One region of the Bradyrhizobium sp. USDA 4504 genome, then DNA from elsewhere that is predicted to be linked to it. Evidence: predicted binding sites of a transcription regulator. Region 1 holds the regulator's gene; each other region holds the start of a gene.
The links. The regulator HrcA, encoded in region 1, represses chaperone genes, less so after heat shock. The targets are predictions, from matches to a motif close to GTTAGCACTCNCNNNNNGNGAGTGCTAAC.

Region 1 (5,137 bases):
CGCGTTGCCCCGTGCAGGATGGCGCCGTCAGCCAAGGAGATGAGCGACCATGACGCACGACATCGAACCGCCCCGCATCTACCCGACCCTGCGCTGCAAGGATGCCGAGGCGATGACCAATTGGCTCACGACGGTGCTTGGGTTCACCGAACACGTCGTCTACCGCGATGGCGGCGTGATCCATCACGCCGAGCTCGCCTATGGTTCCTCGATGCTGATGCTGGGCCAGAGCCGCGACGACGCATATGGCAGGCTGGTCGGCGACCTCGACAACCGCCGCACCGACTCGATCTATATCGCCGTCGACGATCCCGACGCGCTGTACGCGAAGGTCAAGGCTGCCGGAGCGAAGATCGAGATGGAACTGCGAAACACGGATTATGGCAGCCGCGACTTCGCCTGCCGCGATCCGGAAGGAAATCTCTGGAGCTTCGGCACCTATTGGCCGAAGGCACACGAGAAGCCGCGACCGTGAGCCCGCGCAATCCGCGAGCTCACAGACGGGTGTCCGGGATCGGACGGATCAGGCGGTGATGTCGGCGGTCGGGGCGGCCTTGGCGCCGCCCTTGGAGACGCCGACCAGCGCCGGACGCAGGATGCGCTCGCCGATCATGTAACCGGCCTGCACGACCTGCACCACGGTGCCCGACGGCACCGACGGATCGGGCACCTCGAACATCGCCTGCTGGAAGTTCGGATCGAACTTCTCGCCGATCGGGTCGAACTTCTTGACGCCGTTCTTCTCCAGCGCGTTGAGCAGCGAACGTTCGGTCAGCTCGACGCCTTCGATCAGCGCCTTCAGGCCGGGATCGGCGGCTTCCTTGGTCTCGGCTGGCACCGCATCGAGCGCGCGCTGCAGGTTGTCGGCGATATCGAGCACGTCGCGGGCAAAGCCGGTGATGCCGTAGGTCTTAGCGTCGGCGACCTCGCGGCGGGTGCGCTGGCGGAGATTCTCCATCTCGGCCAGGGTGCGCAGCGTCCGGTCGCGCGCCTCGGCGAGCTCCTTGGTCAGCGCCTCCGCCGATCCGGCCTCGGGCTCGTCAGGCATGATGTAGGGTTTCGAGACCACGGGCTCACCCGTCGGCGCCGAATTCTCGGTGTTGTCATTGGCCCGGTTCGGATCGGTCATGGCTTGCCTTCTCGAAAAGTCGCGTCGGTTCAAATCTTGGGGATTGCTTGCCGGGATATCGTGCTTTGGCCGGCGAAAATCAAGCGCAACATACCGGTCTCGGGAACAGGAATCTCCGGCTTGGGTGAAGAAAACCCGTCAAATGAAAGCGAAATCGCCCTCCGGTCAGCCGCCCAGCATCTTGCTGACGATGCGCGCGGCATAATCGACGGTCGGGATCACCCGCGCATAGTTCAGCCGCGTCGGTCCGATCACGCCGAGAACGCCCACGATCCGCCCCTGGGCGTCGCCGTAGGGCGCGATGATGGTCGAGGAACCCGACAGCGAGAACAGCTTGTTCTCCGAGCCGATGAAGATCCGCACGCCCTCGCCGCGTTCGGCGCGGCCGAGCAGATCGATCACCCCGCGCTTGGTTTCGAGATCGTCGAACAGCGACTTGATGCGCTCGAGATCGTCGAGCGCGTGCAGGTCCTCGAGCAGATTGGCGTGACCGCGCACGATCAGCTGGCGGTCCTCATTCTCGCCGCCGGACCAGCTCGCGATGCCCGCCGTGACCACCTTTTGCGTGAGCTGATCGAGCTCGGCGCGATTTTGCGTCAGTGCCGTCTCGAGCTCGAGCCGCGCTTCGGCCAGCGTCCGGCCGCGGATCCGCGCATTGAGGAAATTGGTCGCCTCGGTCAGGGCTGAGGATGGAACACCCGGCGGCAGTGCCAGCACGCGGTTTTCGACCTGGCCGTCTTCGCCGACCAACACGACCAGCGCCTTTTCCGGCTCCAGCCGGACGAACTCGATATGCTTCAGCCGTGCATTCGACTTCTGCGTCAGCACCACCGCCGCGGCGCGGGTCAGTCCCGACAGCCGCGTCAAGGCTTCGCCGAGCGCGGCCTCGACGGATTGCGCGCGGCCGACGGCCGCAAGCTGGGTCTGGATCGACTGACGCTCGGCCTCGGTGAGGTCGCCGACCTGCATCAGCGCGTCGACGAAGAAGCGCAGCCCGAGTTCGGTCGGCAACCGGCCGGCGGAGGTGTGCGGCGCATAGATCAGGCCGAGTTGCTCGAGATCCGACATCACATTGCGGACCGAGGCCGGCGACAGCGGTAATGCGATCAGGCGCGAAATGTTGCGCGAACCGACCGGCTCGCCGGTTGCGAGATAGCTTTCGACGATTTGACGAAAAATGTCGCGCGAACGCTCGTTGAGCTGGGCGAGCCCGGCATGCGGCGCGATCAGGCCAATCGGATCGTGGTGAGTCACACTCCAGTCCCTCACAATTGCTGCATAATTTGTCGATCCGGGAGGCCGATGACAAGCATGCATTCGGCCCCCTCGTACCGGACCCCACCGGGGCCGAAAACCCTCGCCAAAACCCTTGCCGCTGCCCCTTCCCGCTCCTACAAGCACGGCCAGCCAATTTTCTCGGATTTCTGGAGGATTTCATGCGGCCAAGCCGCCGTGCACCCGACGAACTGCGTCCCGTGTCGCTGGAACGCGGCGTCGTCAAATATGCCGAGGGTTCCTGCATGGTGAAGTTCGGCGACACCCATGTGCTGGTGACCGCCACGCTGGAAGAGCGATTGCCGCCGTGGCTGAAGGGCCAGGGCCGCGGCTGGGTCACCGCCGAATACGGCATGCTGCCGCGTGCTACCCTGGAACGCACCCGCCGCGAGGCCTCGGCCGGCAAGCAGGGCGGCCGGACGGTCGAGATTCAGCGGCTGATCGGCCGCTCGCTGCGCGCGGCCGTCGATCTCGAGGCGCTCGGCGAACGCCAGATCACGGTCGATTGCGACGTCATCCAGGCCGACGGCGGCACCCGCACCGCCTCGATCACCGGTGCCTGGGTGGCGCTGGCCGACTGCATCAACTGGATGAAGACCCGCAACATGCTGAAGACCAACGTGTTGCGCGACAATGTGGCGGCGATCTCCTGCGGCATCTACCAGGGCACGCCGGTGCTCGATCTCGACTATGCCGAGGATTCCGAAGCCGACACCGACGCCAATTTCGTCATGACCGGCGACGGCCGGATCATCGAGGTGCAGGGCACCGCCGAGAAGACGCCGTTCTCGGAAGGCGAATTCCTGGCGCTGATGGCGCTGGCGCGCAAAGGTGTCGCGCGTCTGGTCGACTTGCAAAAGATCGCGGTGGCGTAGTCAGATTGGTCATGCACCGCCGAATCACCGGAAGGCTCGTCATCGCCACCCATAATCCCGGCAAGCTTGCCGAGATGCGGGAACTGCTGGCGCCGCACGGCGTGGAGGTGGTGTCGGCCGGCGAGCTCGACCTCGCCGAGCCCGAGGAGACCGGCGACAATTTTCGCGCCAACGCGGCGATCAAGGCGATCGCGGCAGCGAAGGCGACCGGACTGCCCGCCTTCGCCGACGATTCCGGCCTCGTGGTCGATGCGCTCGACGGAGCGCCCGGAATCTACTCGGCGCGCTGGGCCGGCGAGGGCAAGGACTTCATGGCGGCAATGACGCGGATCGAGCGGCTGCTGCAGGAACGCGGCGCCACCGCACCGGACCGGCGCAAGGCGCACTTCGTGTCGGCGTTGTGCGTGGCCTGGCCCGACGATCATCTCGAGCAGGTCGAGGCCCGCGTCGATGGAACCCTGGTCTGGCCGCCGCGTGGCACCGCCGGCTTTGGCTACGATCCGGCCTTCCTGCCCGACGGCTACACGCGGACCTTCGGCGAGATGACCAGCATCGAGAAGCACGGCCTGCCGCCGCTCGGGCTCGGCCTGTCGCATCGCGCCCGCGCCTTCGTGAAGCTCGCGGAGATCTGCCTTGAGCCACGCTGACCGAGAAGCCTTCGGCGTCTACGTGCACTGGCCGTTCTGCCTGTCGAAATGCCCGTATTGTGATTTCAACAGCCATGTGCGGCATGCGCCGGTCGACGAGGAGCGTTTCGTGCGCGCGTTCGCCCGCGAGATCGAGACGACGGCCGCGCGCGTGCCGGGGCGGCAGGTGTCCTCGATCTTCCTCGGCGGCGGCACGCCGTCGCTGATGCAGCCGAAGACCGTCGGTGCCGTGCTCGATGCGATCGGCAAGCACTGGCAGGTGGCGCGCGATGTCGAGGTCACGCTCGAGGCCAATCCGACCAGCGTCGAGGCGACGCGCTTTCGCGGCTATCGCGCAGCCGGCGTCAACCGCGTCTCGCTCGGCGTGCAGGCGCTCGATGACGCCTCGCTGAAAGCGCTAGGCCGCCTGCACACCGCGCGCGAGGCGCTCGACGCGGTCGCGATCGCGCGCTCTGCGTTCGACCGTTACTCGTTCGATCTGATCTATGCCCGCCCCGACCAGACGCCGCGGATGTGGGCCGATGAACTGAAGCAGGCGATCTCGGAAGCGGCCGAGCATCTGTCGCTGTACCAGCTCACGATCGAGGAAGGCACGCCGTTCTTCGGGCTGCATGCCGCCGGCAAATTGCAGACGCCGGACGAAGCGACCGCGCGCGCGCTCTACGACGTGACGCAGGAGGTCTGCGCCCGCGAAGGGTTGCCGGCCTATGAGATCTCCAATCACGCCCGCGCCGGCGCGGAGTGCAAGCACAACCTCGTCTACTGGCGCGGTGAGGAATATGCCGGCATCGGCCCCGGCGCACATGGCCGGCTCGACATCGATGGCGTCAGGCACGCGACCGCAACCGAGCGGCGCCCCGAGGCGTGGCTGTTGAACGTCGAGGAGCGCGGTCACGGCGTCGTCAGCGATGACAGCCTCAACAGCGAAGAACGCGCCGACGAGTTTCTGCTGATGGGGCTGCGGCTCGCCGAGGGCATCGATCCCAAGCGCTATGCGAAGCTCTCCGGCCGCCAGCTCGACCCGCACCGGATCGCGATGCTGCGCGAGGAAGGCGCGATCGCCGTCGACGCCGACGGACGACTGCGGGTGACGACGTCGGGATTCCCGGTGCTCGACGCGGTCGTTGCGGATCTCGCCGCCTAGAACCTATCCCGTTCCGATTGAATCGGAACGAGGCTCTAGATTCTTGTTTCGACGCGTTTTCTTCACG
Region 2 (5,137 bases), 6.7 Mb from region 1:
CGGCACACCAAGAAAAAACCCCGGCATTGGTGCCGGGGCTCTGTAATTCTCGTATTGTTCGATGCGGCTGGATCAGAAGTCCATGCCTCCCATGCCGCCCATGCCGCCGCCCGGGGGCATGGCCGGGCCGGCTGCGGCTTTCTTCGGCAGCTCGGCGACCATGGCCTCGGTAGTGATCAGCAGCGCCGCCACGGAGGAGGCGTTCTGGATGGCGGTGCGCACGACCTTGGTCGGGTCGATGATGCCCTTGGACACCAGGTTGCCGTACTCGCCGGTCTGCGAGTCGAAGCCGTAGGCGTACTGTTCCTTCTCGAGGATCTTGCCGACGATCACCGAACCGTCTTCACCGGCGTTGATCGCGATCTGGCGAGCGGGAGCCGACAGCGCCTTGCGCACGATTTCGACGCCGGTCTTCTGGTCGTCGTTCTTGGTGCGCAGGCCCTTGAGCTGCTCGGCGGCACGGAGCAGAGCGACGCCGCCGCCTGGGACGATGCCTTCTTCGACAGCCGCACGGGTCGCGTGCATCGCGTCATCAACGCGATCCTTGCGCTCCTTCACCTCGACTTCGGTCGCGCCGCCGACTCGGATCACCGCGACGCCGCCCGCGAGCTTGGCGAGACGCTCCTGGAGCTTCTCACGGTCGTAGTCCGAGGTGGTCTCCTCGATCTGCGCCTTGATCTGGCTCACGCGCGCCTCGATGTCGGCCTTCTTGCCGGCGCCGTTGACGATCGTGGTGTTCTCCTTGTCGATCATCACCTTCTTGGCGCGACCGAGCATGTTGAGCGTGACGTTCTCGAGCTTGATGCCGAGGTCTTCCGAGATGGCCTGGCCGCCGGTCAGGATCGCGATGTCCTGCAGCATGGCCTTGCGGCGATCGCCGAAGCCCGGAGCCTTGACGGCCGCGACCTTCAGGCCGCCACGCAGGCGGTTGACGACGAGAGTGGCGAGAGCTTCGCCTTCGACGTCCTCGGCGACGATGACCAGCGGCTTGCCGGTCTGCACCACGGCCTCCAGCAGCGGCAGCAGCTCGTTCAGCGAGGAGAGCTTCTTCTCGTTGATGAGGATGTAGGCGTCGTCCATCTCAACGCGCATCTTGTCGGCGTTGGTGACGAAGTAGGGCGAGATGTAGCCGCGGTCGAACTGCATGCCCTCGACGACGTCGAGTTCGGTCTCGAGCGACTTGGCTTCCTCGACCGTTATCACGCCCTCATTGCCGACCTTCTTCATGGCGTCGGCGAGGAACTTGCCGATTTCGGCATCGCCGTTGGCCGAAATGGTACCGACCTGGGCGATCTCCTCGTTCGAGGTGACCTTCTTCGAGTTCTTCTGGAGGTCCGCAACGACGGCTTCGACCGCGAGGTCGATACCGCGCTTCAGGTCCATCGGGTTCATGCCGGCGGCGACCGACTTGGCGCCCTCGCGGACGATCGCAGCCGCCAGCACGGTGGCGGTGGTGGTGCCGTCGCCGGCCGCGTCAGCGGACTTGGAGGCGACTTCGCGCACCATCTGGGCGCCCATGTTCTCGAACTTGTCGTCGAGCTCGATCTCCTTGGCGACGGTGACGCCGTCCTTGGTGATGCGGGGGGCGCCGAACGACTTCTCGAGCACGACGTTGCGGCCCTTCGGACCGAGGGTGACCTTCACGGCGTTGGCGAGGATGTCGACGCCGCGCAGCATGCGGTCGCGGGCGTCGACGCCGAATTTGACTTCTTTGGCTGACATATTGGTTTCCCTGAGTGTTTAGATCGGTCTCCCCCTTGGCGAGGCGCCCGGCAGGCGCTCCTCAGGGGTGAGCGGTGCGAGCGGTTGGTTAGGCGGCCTTCTTCTTGGAAGCGGGGACGTCGAGCACGCCCATGATGTCGCTTTCCTTCATGATCAGCAGGTCTTCGCCGTCGATCTTGACCTCGGTGCCCGACCACTTGCCGAACAGGACGCGGTCGCCGACCTTGACGTCGATCGGGGTCAGTTTGCCGCTCTCGTCGCGGCCGCCGGGGCCGACGGCGATGACTTCGCCTTGCGAGGGCTTTTCCTTGGCACTGTCCGGAATGATGATGCCGCCAGCAGTCTTCTCTTCAGCGTCGATGCGCTTGACCACGACGCGGTCGTGAAGCGGACGGAATTTCATGCAGTCCTCCTAAGCGTTTGCACGAGTTAGAGATTTTCAGATGTTAGCAATCGATGCCCATGAGTGCTAGTTTCGGGCCGAGCTGAGATAGGATAGGATTTTTGCGGGAGCAAGGGACTCTGGCAGAAAAAATAGGCAGCTCACGTCGAATGCGACCCAGTACATGGCGCGCGTCGGCTTCGAATATTCGACGGATGTCGGCAGCCGGCTCCCGCGAGACGGAGCTCCAGCCTTCGCGCATCGATCTGCCGCCGCCCACCCCTTCTCCAGTCGTGCTCGCGGTGAAGGATGCGGCGCCTTACCTTCCGGAGCCTCGCGACGTGATCAGATTCCTGCTTGGCCACCGAGTGACGCAAACTCACATTTCCCGCGGCTGCCCTCGCATCCCTGTCCTGTCCGCATTATTACGATTAACTCCCTGTTTGCATTGGGGATCGGGCGATTTTAAGCTTTACTCGCGTATGGAGCCCCCTTGTCGCCTAAGAACAGCTCTGACGAGGTCGCACAGGCCTTCCGTCTCTTAACAGCCTTTCGTGCGCTCTGAACTTCTGCCGACGCGTCGACGCGTCATCGAGATAGTCGAGTCTATGTCAGCGGACATCGAACCCCGGACCATTGCTCACCCATCGGTCGACCAGAGCAAGTCCTGAGAAAGGCGCGGCGGGCAATTCCTAGAGAGCTGCCATTGTGTCGCACTCGACGAACGAAAACTCTTAGTCTTGCCAAGACCCGGCGGCGGCATGGACCGCTGAAGTGATTTGCCAGATTGTAGCTGCATCGAGTTTGGCCCCGCAGGAGCCATGCTTTCAAAGGTTCAACCTGGCAGGCTTACGGCCGCCCGAGGGGCGCGAGCGAGCAAAACCTGCATGGCCGATCTCAGCCGGACGCGCCCTCCGGCTCGTCGGCACTACTATGCGGAGAGGAACCATTCGTGGCGAGGATACGTGCAGATTACAAGCGAATGTGCTGAGCCGCCTCAACGACAGTCCTACGATTCAACGACCTACTGTCGATCAGAAGGTCACACAAATCTTGCCAAAATGGGTCCCTTCGCGGAGAAACGGCTCGGTAGGCCCGAGCAACTCTCGTGCGCGCAGAGTAGAATCGGCCATTTCACCGGAAGAAGCGGAAAGACGGTCTACCACGATCGGCTCTTCAATTGGCAGTATTCGCACTTGACCGGGCTGTGAGAGGGGAACGCTTCCTTTTTCCGACCGGTTGGAAGAGAGGGCGAGGGCCGCAAGCTACCCTCTTCGTGGTTTGGGCCAACTTGTGCCTGGGCTTACGCAAATGGTGCGTCGCGTTTTCCTCGGATGTCACCATTACCGCAATGCGTTCGCGATTCTCCGGGCCCGACTTGCCCGGAAGCCATTGTTTCCAGCTCGCTTTTTTCTAGCTCTGCAGTTGGCACGACAGTTGCTGTGTTAGATTCACGATCTCTCCCCTTCGGAGATGCGCATGCAAAGTATCCTCTGGATCAAGCAGCTCTCGCTACTGTGCGTATCTCCAGTTGCACCTTCAGCGCGGGGATCATCTGCGTCACGGGTTCTTCATGTGCGCTGGACGTCTCCAACGCACCTGCGCAGGCGTCCGCCATCATGAAACGGTCACCGTGCTGCTCGACGGCCGCATCCATGAGACCATCCAAGAAAGCAGCATCAGCGAATCGCTCACGGTCCCACTCGCAAGGGGAGTAAGAAGAATGACGCTGCTGTTGGGTTCGGCGGCAAGTAGAGGATTGATGTCAGCACCGTATGGGCCGAGCGGCGCACCGCCTGGTTCACCAGCGCTCTCTCTCAACTGAATCCCGAACCGCACGTTCAGCATCTCCACGAAGGACAGGAACAGAAGCTCCGCTCTTTGACGGCACGATTGTGCCGGCACAGCTTGGAGAAGGATAACAAACTCCGGGATCAGCGTGACGCAAAGCGACGTGGGCGTCCCTAAGCTCTCATGAAGACAAAAGGTAAGAGTGCAGGCCATGGAACGGAATTTAACTCGCCGTGAAACAAGCGTCACTCCACACATTGATAGTCCTGAATGGGCCTGCAAGGCTACGATCGTGGATCTTTTTAGTTTCACCGAATGCGCAAGCCAGACGCATTCGCTCAAAGCGCTGTTCGATCTCCTGGTAAACTTTGCCACGAAGGAGGGATTCAGTGAAGTTGCCTACGGGACGCTTAATTTCGACGCGCCGCTCCAGCTTAGCGAGTGTCCACCGCCCACAGTGGCTGTGAAGTGGCCACCCGAGTGGTGCGACCGATATTTCAAACGCAAATACCATATGATCGATCCGGTGGTCCGGCGAACACCGACGCTTTCGCGACCGTTCCTTTGGGATCGTCTCGCTGATCACTATCAACTTCAGCCCGACGAGAAACGCGTACTCGACGAGGCGAGGGACGCAGGCCTGAAGCATGGGATGAGCGTGCCACTATTTGGTCCATTGGGGCAAGTATCGGTTGCGTCCTTCGCATCACCCTTCGATGACGCTGATCCTCAGGATCGCATCGGCCATCTAAACACACTAGCCTGGCACTTTCACATCGCCTATCGCGAGATTGCTCGCCCCTCTAGCAGCGGCGGTGACAAACGGGTTGCACTTTCACAACGCGAGATCACCTGTCTGCGCTGGGTGAAAGAGGGCAAATCGTCATGGGCAATCGGGAAAATCCTAGAAATCAGCGAGAATACCGTCAATTTTCATATCAAAAACGCTATGCGAAAACTGGGGGCGAGCAGACGGACCCAAGCGGCCTTTACGGCTGATCAACTCAATCTTCTCTGAATTCGTCTAATGGAGTGACTCACCGACCGGCTAAGATGCTCCGCCATAATAAATAACTGCCTTGGCCCCGCACGTAAGGACAGCCCCTTCGACCGGATTTCCTCTGCATGATGAGAAATTGATAACAATTTCTTGCGCAAACGCGAGCTCCGCTTGTGTTTACTTCATCATCGCTTCGACCTCTGTTTGAAAAGCTTGGCGCGCGAGGCACCTCGCGAATAGAA
Region 3 (5,137 bases), 1.3 Mb from region 1:
CCGGTTGCATGGGACTTCCGGAATCATTCCGGTCGCCCAGCGCGAGGATTCGCATTTTGGTCCAGCGCCGGATCATACATTCGCGGCCGGCTCGCTGCGTGTGACCAACGTGCAGAGCCTCCTATTAAAAATTGGCAAGCAGTTCGTATCGCAATAGCAATCGCCGCAAGTGCAACAAGCGGCGCGTGGTGGAAGCGAGCGTTTGAGCTTGTGGTGAGGACAGCCAACCGCCGGTAAGCACAGCGCGAGGTCGTCTTTGAAGGTGCGACGATGAGCGCCGGGCTTCTTTCAATCGCGCTGATGGCGTGCGCCTTGCTACCGGATCACTGATTGGGGCGGAGCCACTGGAGTACTCAACACTGGAGATTGAACATGACGCAAAGAATTGTCCGAAATACTGCAATTGCGCTTTCGACTATCGCTTGTGCGACACTGTTCTCCATCACCTGGTCCGAGCGGGGCGGTCTTTCGGCGTCGGTCGAAAGTGCCCAGGCGCGTGTGGGCCGGCCGCTGACGCCCGTGAGCGTCGCCGGCGTCGCGCGTCGTCAGACCCGGCGCGCCGCGTACGGGTACGGGGTGGGCGCGGGTGTCGCCGCTACGGCAGCGGTCGCTGCGGCCGCCGCTACCGCGCCGGCCTATTCCGGCTGGGGCACAAACGATTGGACCAATTCGTATGCCGCCCAGACGGATCCCTACTTTGGCCAGCCCTACTATCCGGCACGAGCCTACCAGAGGATCAGTCCGTATTACGGATATGCCGGATGGACGGAGTACAAGGCAGCCAATGGTATCGGCTGCGAGCCCGGCACGATGACCAAGATGGCTGACGGCCGCATGTACGTCTGTCAGTGAAGCCGGCGCAACGGCAGCGCAAGAGGGCGGCTCCCTGAGCCGCCCTCTTTCACGATGAAGCAGATCAATCCCACGCGGCGACGGGTCGCGCGCGGCGTTGATCTACGTCAACATCGCCTCCCCCTTTTGCCACTGACGATACCTTGGGCCGCATCTGAAGCGGGCTCCATCACCTTCAGTTCACGTGCGATGAGGAGGATCACCATGCGTCGGACGAACATTTTTCCAACCAAGTCAGTGACGGTTGCGGGAATAGCGGCGAGCCTGATGTTGGGGTTTGCAGGCGCCGCTCTCAGTCCAGCACCGGCCAACGCCGTGATTTACTGCACGTATGTCGGTTATCCGGCAGGCTGCGTGGCACGGGCAGGCGTTGTGCTCAGGCCTCGTCCGGTGGCGCGCGCTGCGGTCCGCCACAATGCGGGCGGCAATTTGAATGGCGGCGTCAATCGGGTTGGCGTGCGGCGATAAGGCCGTGTTTGCGGGTCTCCTTCCCTTCTCCCCTTGTGGGAGAAGGTGGCGCGGATGCAATCCGCGCCGGATGAGGGTTGTCGTCGCCTACTCAAATCTCGAAAGGGTCACTCGCGGAGGGAGACCCCTCACCCGGATTGCATCTGACGATGCAATCCGACCTCTCCCACAGGGGGAGAGGTGCGCCGACTATGCGGCGCTATGTCGGCAGATCGCTCGAAGTCCCGCCGTTACGCCCTTGGCGCGCAGCGGACATAGACCATGTTGCCGTAGCGGACCCCGGCGTCCTTGTCGACGAAGCGGGTGATCATGACGCGGCCGTCGAACGAGACGATCTCGCGGTCCTGCTCGCCGGGCGTCGGTCCAGGCGGGCCGATATAGTTCTTGCCACTCGGGGAACCCTTCAGCCGCAGTTCCTGCGGGGTGGCCTGGTCGGCCAGATGCATGATGACGCCGCCGTTCTGGCCGGCGCCGATCACGTAAGGCTGCTTGCACTGGCCGCGCGCGGCGGCCTCGGTGCGGGCGCGATCGGCGGGATTCTGGAACGAGGCGAGACCCCAGCGGCCGACGATCTCGTCGGCGCGGATGCTCGCGGGCATTTCGGGGGCGACCCCCGGCTCGGCTGGCGCCGGCTCAGGGTTCGACGACAACGACGGCAGGCTCATGCTGCCGCACGCCCCCAAGAGTGTCGTCAGCGCCGAAACAGCCGCGAACCGTGCGACCAATCGCGCGTTGAATGACCTGATCATATGCATCCCCCGACTATGTCCCGGCCGCACCCGTCCTGCAGCCAAGCGTAAAACTTAAGACGGAGCAATGACGTCTGACAAAATTACGTCATCGCTACGATTTGGTTTCTGGTCCACCATCCTATATTGGCCTCACCAAGGCCTTAACCCGTTTGCTTGACAGAAACTGCGCCAGGCCATATTTCCCGGCCCACAATTAGCACTCTCGCACCACGATTGCTAAGAGCGTCGGGCGTCCTGCCCAGCGCCGACCGGGCCGGCATCCAACGCCGGTCCCGATGAACCGGACCTGAAACCGAGCCTCCAAGAGGGAACGTCATGGCTAAATCCACCTTCCGCCCCCTGCACGACCGCGTCGTGGTCAAGCGTATCGATGCCGAGGAGAAATCCAAGGGCGGCATCATCATTCCGGACTCGGCGAAGGAGAAGCCGTCCCAGGGCGAGATCGTCGCCGTCGGCCCGGGTGGCCGCGACGAGGCCGGCAAGCTGATCCCGATCGACCTCAAGGTCGGCGACCGCGTGCTGTTCGGCAAATGGTCGGGCACCGAGGTCAAGCTCGACAACCAGGAGCTCCTGATCATGAAGGAGTCCGACATCATGGGCGTGCTGGCCTGATCGCCATTCAACCGCGCGACCGCACCACTCGCATCGTCATGCCCGGACTTGATCCGGGCATCCATCACGCTTCCGAAGAGTTCTTACCAAGGCGATGGATCGCCGGGTCAAGCCCGGCGATGACGAGCGCGGAAACGGCAAGCGCGTCTCTCAAAACTGACAGGAGTTCAAACCAATGGCTGCCAAGGACGTAAAATTCGCCGGAGAGGCCCGCGACCGCATGCTGCGCGGTGTCGACGTGCTCGCCAACGCTGTGAAGGTGACGCTCGGCCCCAAGGGCCGCAACGTCGTCATCGAGAAGAGCTTCGGCGCTCCCCGCATCACCAAGGACGGCGTCACCGTCGCCAAGGAGATCGAGCTCGACGACAAGTTCGAGAACATGGGCGCGCAGATGCTGCGCGAGGTCGCTTCCAAGACCAACGATACCGCCGGTGACGGCACCACCACCGCGACCGTGCTGGCGCAGGCCATCGTCCGCGAGGGCGCCAAGTCGGTCGCCGCCGGCATGAACCCGATGGACCTCAAGCGCGGTATCGACACCGCGGTCGCGGCCGTGATCAAGGACATCGAGAAGCGCGCCAAGCCGGTCGCCTCCTCGTCCGAAGTCGCCCAGGTCGGCACCATCTCGGCCAATGGCGATGCCGCGATCGGCAAGATGATCGCGCAGGCGATGCAGAAGGTCGGCAACGAGGGCGTGATCACCGTCGAGGAGAACAAGTCGCTCGAGACCGAGGTCGATATCGTCGAGGGCATGAAGTTCGACCGCGGCTACCTCAGCCCCTACTTCATCACCAACGCCGAGAAGATGACCGCCGAGCTCGAGGATGCCTACATCCTGCTGCACGAGAAGAAGCTGTCCGGCCTGCAGTCCATGCTGCCGGTGCTGGAAGCCGTGGTGCAGTCGGGCCGTCCGCTCTTGATCCTCGCCGAGGACGTCGAGGGCGAGGCGCTGGCGACCCTGGTCGTCAACCGCCTGCGCGGCGGGCTCAAGGTCGCCGCCGTCAAGGCGCCGGGCTTCGGCGATCGCCGCAAGGCGATGCTGGAGGACATCGCGATCCTGACCGGCGGTCAGCTGATCTCCGACGACCTCGGCATGAAGCTCGAGAGCGTCACGATCAACATGCTCGGCCGCGCCGGCAAGATCGTGATCGACAAGGAGAACACCACGATCGTCAAGGGCGCCGGCAAGAAGAAGGACATCGACGCCCGCGTTGGCCAGATCAAGGCGCAGATCGAGGAGACCACCTCGGACTACGACCGTGAGAAGCTGCAGGAGCGCCTCGCCAAGCTCGCCGGCGGCGTTGCGGTGATCAAGGTCGGCGGTGCGACCGAGGTCGAGGTCAAGGAGAAGAAGGACCGTGTCGAGGACGCGCTGAACGCGACCCGCGCCGCGGTGCAGGAAGGCATCGTGCCGGGCGGCGGCGTCGCGCTGCTGCGCGCCAAGAAGGCGGTCGGCCGGCTCACCAACCCGAATGCCGACGTCCAGGCCGGCATCAACATCGTGCTCAAGGCGCTCGAAGCTCCGGTCCGCCAGATCTCGGAGAACGCCGGTGTCGAGGGCTCGATCGTGGTCGGCAAGATCCTCGAGAACAAGTCGGAGACCTTCGGCTTCGACGCCCAGACCGAGGACTATGTCGACATGGTCGACAAGGGCATCATCGACCCCGCCAAGGTGGTGCGCACCGCCTTGCAGGACGCCTCCTCCGTGGCCGGTCTGCTCGTGACCACCGAAGCCATGGTCGCCGAACTGCCAAAGGACGCGGCGCCGGCAATGCCGGGCGGCGGCGGCATGGGTGGAATGGGCGGCATGGGCGGCTTCTAAGCCTCCCCCATCCCTATCGAGATCGAAGGCCGCCTCCGGGCGGCCTTCTTTTTTGCAGTTTGATTACGATCGGGATGCAAGGATCATCTGATGTCCCGCGACGCCAAATCACTGACGTCAACGCTCGTGCTGTTCTACGCGATCGGCGCACTGCTTGCGCTCGGCGCCTATGCCCTGGACAGCCTCGATGATCTTGCGGTCGTCTTGACGTTCTGGCTCAGGCAAACGCTGACGTTTGTCGTCCTCGGCGTGGGTTATGGCGTCTATTACGTCATTTCGGGTTCTGCCGGTCATCGTCCAAAAGCGCCGTTGCGATTTCTGGACATCTCGTTTCTGGCCGCTGCTTCCACGCTTGGGGTTGGCATCCTCGTGCACAGCTGAGCGATCCTTGACGCGACGGCCTGACAGTCCGTTACGCCACGCAGATGTCCGGCACCGCCACCTTCTGGAACAGGTGCGGCGAGGCTACCGCCGAGGCCGGATAGGCCGAGAGCTTGGCCCTGAACTCGGGGTTCATGAAGGCGGCGCGGAAGGCGGCGGTCGATTCCCAGACCGCGTAGTTCAGATAGGCCGGGCTCTCGCCGAGCGCGCGGTGCAGCTGGGTCGAGATGAAGCCCGGCTGCCGCTTCAT
Region 4 (5,137 bases), 3.4 Mb from region 1:
ATATCGGGCGCCGAACATTCGGCGGGTCTATATCCCCAAGCCCGGTAAGACGGAGAAGCGCCCCCTCGGGGTTCCAACTGTCGCCGACCGGGCGCTCCAGCGCAGCACGGCTGAGGTGCTGGCCGCTATTTACGAGCAGGACTTCTTACCCTGCTCGTTCGGCGGCAGGCCGAAGCTCAGCGCCCATCATGCCTTGGCGACCCTCAATGAGGTGATCGCCGGCGGCATGATCAGCTGGGTGTTGGAGGCGGATTTGAAGAACTTCTTCGGGAGTCTCGATCATGATCGGGTCCTCCGGTTTGTCGAACATCGAGTCGGTGATCCGCGCCTGATCAGCTTGATCCGGCGCTGGTTGAAAGCGGGCATCCTGGAAGACGGAGCGGTGCACCCGAGCGAACAAGGAACGCCACAAGGCGGATCGATCAGTGTGCTTTTGAGCAACCTCTACCTTCATTACGTTCTCGACCTCTGGTTCGAACGCGTGGTGAAGGGTCGGTTGCGGGGCGAAGCCCGACTGGTGCGCTATATCGACGACTTTGTGATCTGCTTCCAATATCGATCGGACGCCACCCGCGTACAGGAGGCCTTGCGTCTTCGGTTGGGGAAGTTCGGCCTCACTCTAGAGCCGACCAAGACCAAGTTGGTCGAGTTTGGTCGGTTCGCGCAAAGACATGCGGGCAAACGCGGCAGAAACCGCCCGGAAACAATCTACTTTCTGGGGCTGACGCTCTATTGCACGCGAAACCAAAAAGGCAACTTCAAGGTTGGGATGCGCACCGAGAAATCTCGGCTAAAGCGCAGCCTTATGTCTCTGCAGGAGCTGATGCGGCAAATACGGCATTACAAGATCAGTGACCAGGCCGATGAAATCAACCTCGTCCTGCGCGGCCACTATGGCTATTACGGCGTCGCCGGAAATCTCCGGAGCCTCGTAAAAGTCTATCGGGCCGTGGAGCGTTACTGGCGCGGAATGCTGCGCAGCCGCAGCTGGGCAGGCCGACGCCTCACTTGGGACGCCTTCAACCAAATCAAAGAACGGACACCGTTGCTGAAGCCTAAGCTGCGCCTCCCTTATCGGGAGCTGCAAGCGCTTGCAGTGCTGTGAACCAACTGTCGAAGAGCGTCGGTGCGGGAAATCCGCACGCCACGTTCTGTGGGAACCGGGGGCGGGCGACCGCCTCCGGTGACCCGGTGGGAGGGGCTGCGAGGCTCCCCCCTATCCCGATTTCGTTGTCGTTGAGCGAGATCCCGGCTCTGCGGTGCACCGCTTCGCGCTGCACCGCGTCCGGGACGACTTCGTCGCTTAGAAGTCCATGCCGCCCATGCCGCCGCCCGGAGGCATCGCGGGGCCGCCGGCGTTCTTCTTCGGCAGCTCGGCAACCATCGCTTCCGTGGTGATCAGGAGCGCGGCAACCGAGGCAGCGTTCTGGATCGCGGTGCGCACGACCTTGGTCGGGTCGATGATGCCCTTCTTGACGAGGTCGGCATAGTCGCCGGTCTGGGAGTCGAAGCCGTAATTGTAGGTCTTGTTCTCCAGGATCTTGCCGACGATGACCGAACCGTCTTCACCGGCGTTGATCGCGATCTGGCGAGCGGGAGCCGACAGCGCCTTGCGCACGATCTCGACGCCGGTCTTCTGGTCGTCGTTCTTGGTGCGCAGGCCCTTGAGCTGCTCGGAGGCACGGAGCAGGGCGACGCCGCCGCCCGGGACGATGCCTTCCTCGACAGCCGCACGGGTCGCATGCATCGCGTCATCAACGCGATCCTTGCGCTCCTTCACCTCGACCTCGGTCGCGCCGCCGACGCGGATCACCGCGACGCCGCCCGCGAGCTTGGCGAGACGCTCCTGCAGCTTCTCACGGTCGTAGTCCGAGGTGGTCTCCTCGATCTGCGCCTTGATCTGGGCAACGCGGGCGTCGATGTCGGCCTTCTTGCCGGCACCGTTGACGATCGTGGTGTTCTCCTTGTCGATCATCACCTTCTTGGCGCGACCGAGCATCTGCAGCGTGACGTTCTCGAGCTTGATGCCGAGGTCTTCCGAGATGGCCTGGCCGCCGGTCAGGATCGCGATGTCCTGCAGCATGGCCTTGCGGCGATCGCCGAAGCCCGGAGCCTTGACGGCCGCGACCTTCAGGCCGCCACGCAGGCGGTTGACGACGAGAGTGGCGAGAGCTTCGCCTTCGACGTCTTCGGCGACGATGACCAGCGGCTTGCCGGTCTGCACCACGGCCTCGAGCAGCGGCAGCAGCTCGTTCAGCGAGGAGAGCTTCTTCTCGTTGATCAGGATGTAGGCGTCGTCCATCTCAACGCGCATCTTGTCGGCGTTGGTGACGAAGTAGGGCGAGATGTAGCCGCGGTCGAACTGCATGCCCTCGACGACGTCGAGCTCGGTCTCGAGCGACTTGGCTTCCTCGACCGTGATCACGCCCTCGTTGCCGACCTTCTTCATGGCGTCGGCGAGGAACTTGCCGATCTCGGCATCGCCATTGGCCGAAATGGTGCCGACCTGGGCGATCTCCTCGTTCGAGGTGACCTTCTTCGAGTTCTTCTGGAGGTCCGCAACGACGGCTTCGACCGCGAGGTCGATACCGCGCTTCAGGTCCATCGGGTTCATGCCGGCGGCGACCGACTTGGCGCCTTCCTTCACGATCGCCTGGGCGAGCACGGTTGCCGTGGTGGTGCCGTCGCCGGCCGCGTCAGCGGACTTGGAGGCGACTTCGCGCACCATCTGGGCGCCCATGTTCTCGAACTTGTCGTCGAGCTCGATCTCCTTGGCGACGGTGACGCCGTCCTTGGTGATGCGGGGAGCGCCGAACGACTTCTCGAGCACCACGTTGCGGCCCTTCGGACCGAGGGTGACCTTCACCGCGTTGGCGAGAACGTCGACGCCGCGCAGCATCTTGTCGCGCGCCTCGACGGAGAATTTGACTTCTTTAGCTGCCATCTGAGTTTTTCCTTGAGAGATTTAACCTGGGAGGGAGGGAGGCGCTTAGGCCGCCTTCTTCTTGGAAGCGGGGACGTCGAGCACGCCCATGATGTCGCTTTCCTTCATGATCAGCAGGTCTTCGCCGTCGATCTTGACCTCGGTGCCCGACCACTTGCCGAACAGGACGCGGTCGCCGACCTTGACGTCGATCGGGATCAGCTTGCCAGCTTCATCGCGGCCGCCCGGGCCAACGGCGATGACTTCGCCCTGGGAGGGCTTTTCCTTGGCACTGTCCGGAATGATGATGCCGCCAGCGGTCTTCTCTTCGGCGTCGATACGCTTGACCACGACGCGGTCGTGAAGCGGACGGAATTTCATGCAGTCCTCCTAAACATTTGTAGATGCTCTAGATTTTTGGAGAGTTAGCAGTCCAGTCCAGCGAGTGCCAGACTGGTTGGGCAGGAGATAGGCCAAGCCTTGGCGGCGGGCAAGTGCCTCTAGCAGAAAAATTGGCACTCGTGAGTACCGCCTGCCAAGAGGATGCCGAGATCATTTCGGCATCCTTAATGCCGCCCAAGAGGGGTTGCCGGGGCTATTAGCAGATGCGGTAAGCTGCTGCCAACGCAAGAAATTTCAACAACCTATTAAACATTTAGGCTTGAGATGGGTTAGTCGCGTGCGTCACATTTCTCTCATGTGAGCGCATCCATTGCCGGTGGTCCGGCGGGGGAGGTCGGCCACCACGTGAATGCGCTCCGTCACAGGAGGTTGGCATGGTCTCGCGAGTTGGTGGGGTTGTTTCCGACGATTTCCGGAAGCAGTTGCTGGGGTACGGGCTGACGACGGCGCAAATCCTCTATCGGATGCCGGATCACCCCTCGTTGCTGCAGACCTATGTCTGGCAGAACTACGACCTGTTTCCGAAATTTCCGGCGCTGCAGGATTTCCTCGCGTTCTGGCAGGCGAAGCTCGAAGGCCCGCTGTTTTCGGTGACGGTGGCGCATTCCAAGCTGGTTAAGCCGGCCGAGCTGCGTGCCGTCGACGGCGTGTTCCGGCTGCATTGATCAGCAAACGTAGCAGGGCGCGGCTCTGCGCCTTTGCTCGCCTCGCGGCGCGCGACTTGTGTTAGCCTCTCTCCGTCACAAAAAGACGGGAGGCGAAACAATGGCCAAGAAGACGGCATCAAGATCGGCAGCCAAGACCGCGGTGAAGAAGAAATGGTCGGGGCTTGGCGCAGGCGCCAAGAAGACGTCCGCGAAATCGTCCGCGCGCAAGACCATCAAGTCGAAAGGCCGCGTCCCGGCGGCCAAGAAGAGCGCGCCGAAAGCCGCAGCCAAGGCGTGGCCGAAGCAGCGCGTCGCGATCAGCCATCACCGCGAAGAGGACTTCAAGGCCGACGGGCTGCGCGCCTACGCCAAGTACCGCGACCTCGGCATATCAGCCGCGTCGCATGGCCTCGCGCAGGCACATGTCATCCGGCTGCAGGGACCGTGCAATCCCGATGAAGTGTCGAAGCTGCACTTCCACGATGTCGACTTCCAGATGGTCTATGTGCTCAAGGGCTGGGTGAAGACCTACATGGAAGGCGAGGGCGAGACGCTGATGCAGCAAGGCAGTGCCTGGACCCAGCCGCCGCGCATCCGGCACATGATCCTGGACTATTCCGACGACGTCGAACTGCTGGAAGTGATCCTGCCGGCCGAGTTCAAGACGGTGGAGCTGAAGGCGTAGTGCTCACGCACTCGTCGTGGCCGGGCTTGACCCGGCCATCCAGCTTGCTTCGCAAGATTCTCCTTGGTCGATGGATGCCCGGGTCAAGCCCGGGCATGACGATTTTCTAGCTAGGGCTGTGTACCCATAAAACCGTCGGCGTGACTCTACGTCCGCTTTGCCCCGATAGCGACCAAGTTCGTGCGGCAACGCAAGATGTCGCGATGGGCCAACTGCCGACGTTCCAAAGTGAATGAGACCACCAACAGTTATTCTGTCGGCGCTATTGGAGGAGCGGCGTCAAGTAGCCCGAAACAGACTATCCCCGCAATCAGACTGCAAGACGATCCAAAGGAATCGAAACCCTTAACCTGAGCCCGCTCGGTAACCAATCATATTCCACCTTGCCGCCCAGTTGAGCGGCAATGCTGCGCTCCGCAAGCACACTCCCAAAACCCTTTGCCGAAGGCGCAGCAACAATCACTGGGCCGCCTGTCTCTT

Region 2: groES (co-chaperone GroES) is a predicted target of HrcA. The motif match lies at 2,168-2,196, and genes of this name have one in related genera.
Region 3: ACVMB1_RS40225 (co-chaperone GroES) is a predicted target of HrcA. The motif match lies at 2,265-2,293, and genes of this name have one in related genera.
Region 4: groES (co-chaperone GroES) is a predicted target of HrcA. The motif match lies at 3,348-3,376, and genes of this name have one in related genera.

The regions. Positions count from the first base shown of each region.
Region 1 is NZ_JBSSGV010000001.1:7,254,810-7,259,946, reverse strand. Features, by position in the region: gene ACVMB1_RS34030 (VOC family protein) at 50-475, shown strand; gene grpE (nucleotide exchange factor GrpE) at 524-1,129, opposite strand; gene hrcA (heat-inducible transcriptional repressor HrcA) at 1,295-2,383, opposite strand; gene rph (ribonuclease PH) at 2,566-3,279, shown strand; gene rdgB (RdgB/HAM1 family non-canonical purine NTP pyrophosphatase) at 3,291-3,926, shown strand; gene hemW (radical SAM family heme chaperone HemW) at 3,913-5,070, shown strand.
Region 2 is NZ_JBSSGV010000001.1:519,427-524,563, reverse strand. Features, by position in the region: gene groL (chaperonin GroEL) at 73-1,722, opposite strand; gene groES (co-chaperone GroES) at 1,811-2,125, opposite strand; gene ACVMB1_RS02260 (hypothetical protein) at 3,603-3,761, opposite strand; gene ACVMB1_RS02255 (LuxR family transcriptional regulator) at 4,107-4,913, shown strand.
Region 3 is NZ_JBSSGV010000001.1:8,558,952-8,564,088, reverse strand. Features, by position in the region: gene ACVMB1_RS40245 (hypothetical protein) at 1-157, shown strand, start outside; gene ACVMB1_RS40240 (hypothetical protein) at 373-852, shown strand; gene ACVMB1_RS40235 (hypothetical protein) at 1,042-1,320, shown strand; gene ACVMB1_RS40230 (hypothetical protein) at 1,551-2,069, opposite strand; gene ACVMB1_RS40225 (co-chaperone GroES) at 2,388-2,684, shown strand; gene groL (chaperonin GroEL) at 2,860-4,506, shown strand; gene ACVMB1_RS40215 (hypothetical protein) at 4,597-4,887, shown strand; gene ACVMB1_RS40210 (antibiotic biosynthesis monooxygenase family protein) at 4,919-5,137, opposite strand, start outside.
Region 4 is NZ_JBSSGV010000001.1:3,824,646-3,829,782, reverse strand. Features, by position in the region: gene ltrA (group II intron reverse transcriptase/maturase) at 1-1,105, shown strand, start outside; gene groL (chaperonin GroEL) at 1,304-2,944, opposite strand; gene groES (co-chaperone GroES) at 2,990-3,304, opposite strand; gene ACVMB1_RS17880 (usg protein) at 3,700-3,990, shown strand; gene ACVMB1_RS17875 (cupin domain-containing protein) at 4,091-4,657, shown strand; gene ACVMB1_RS17870 (HWE histidine kinase domain-containing protein) at 4,968-5,137, opposite strand, start outside.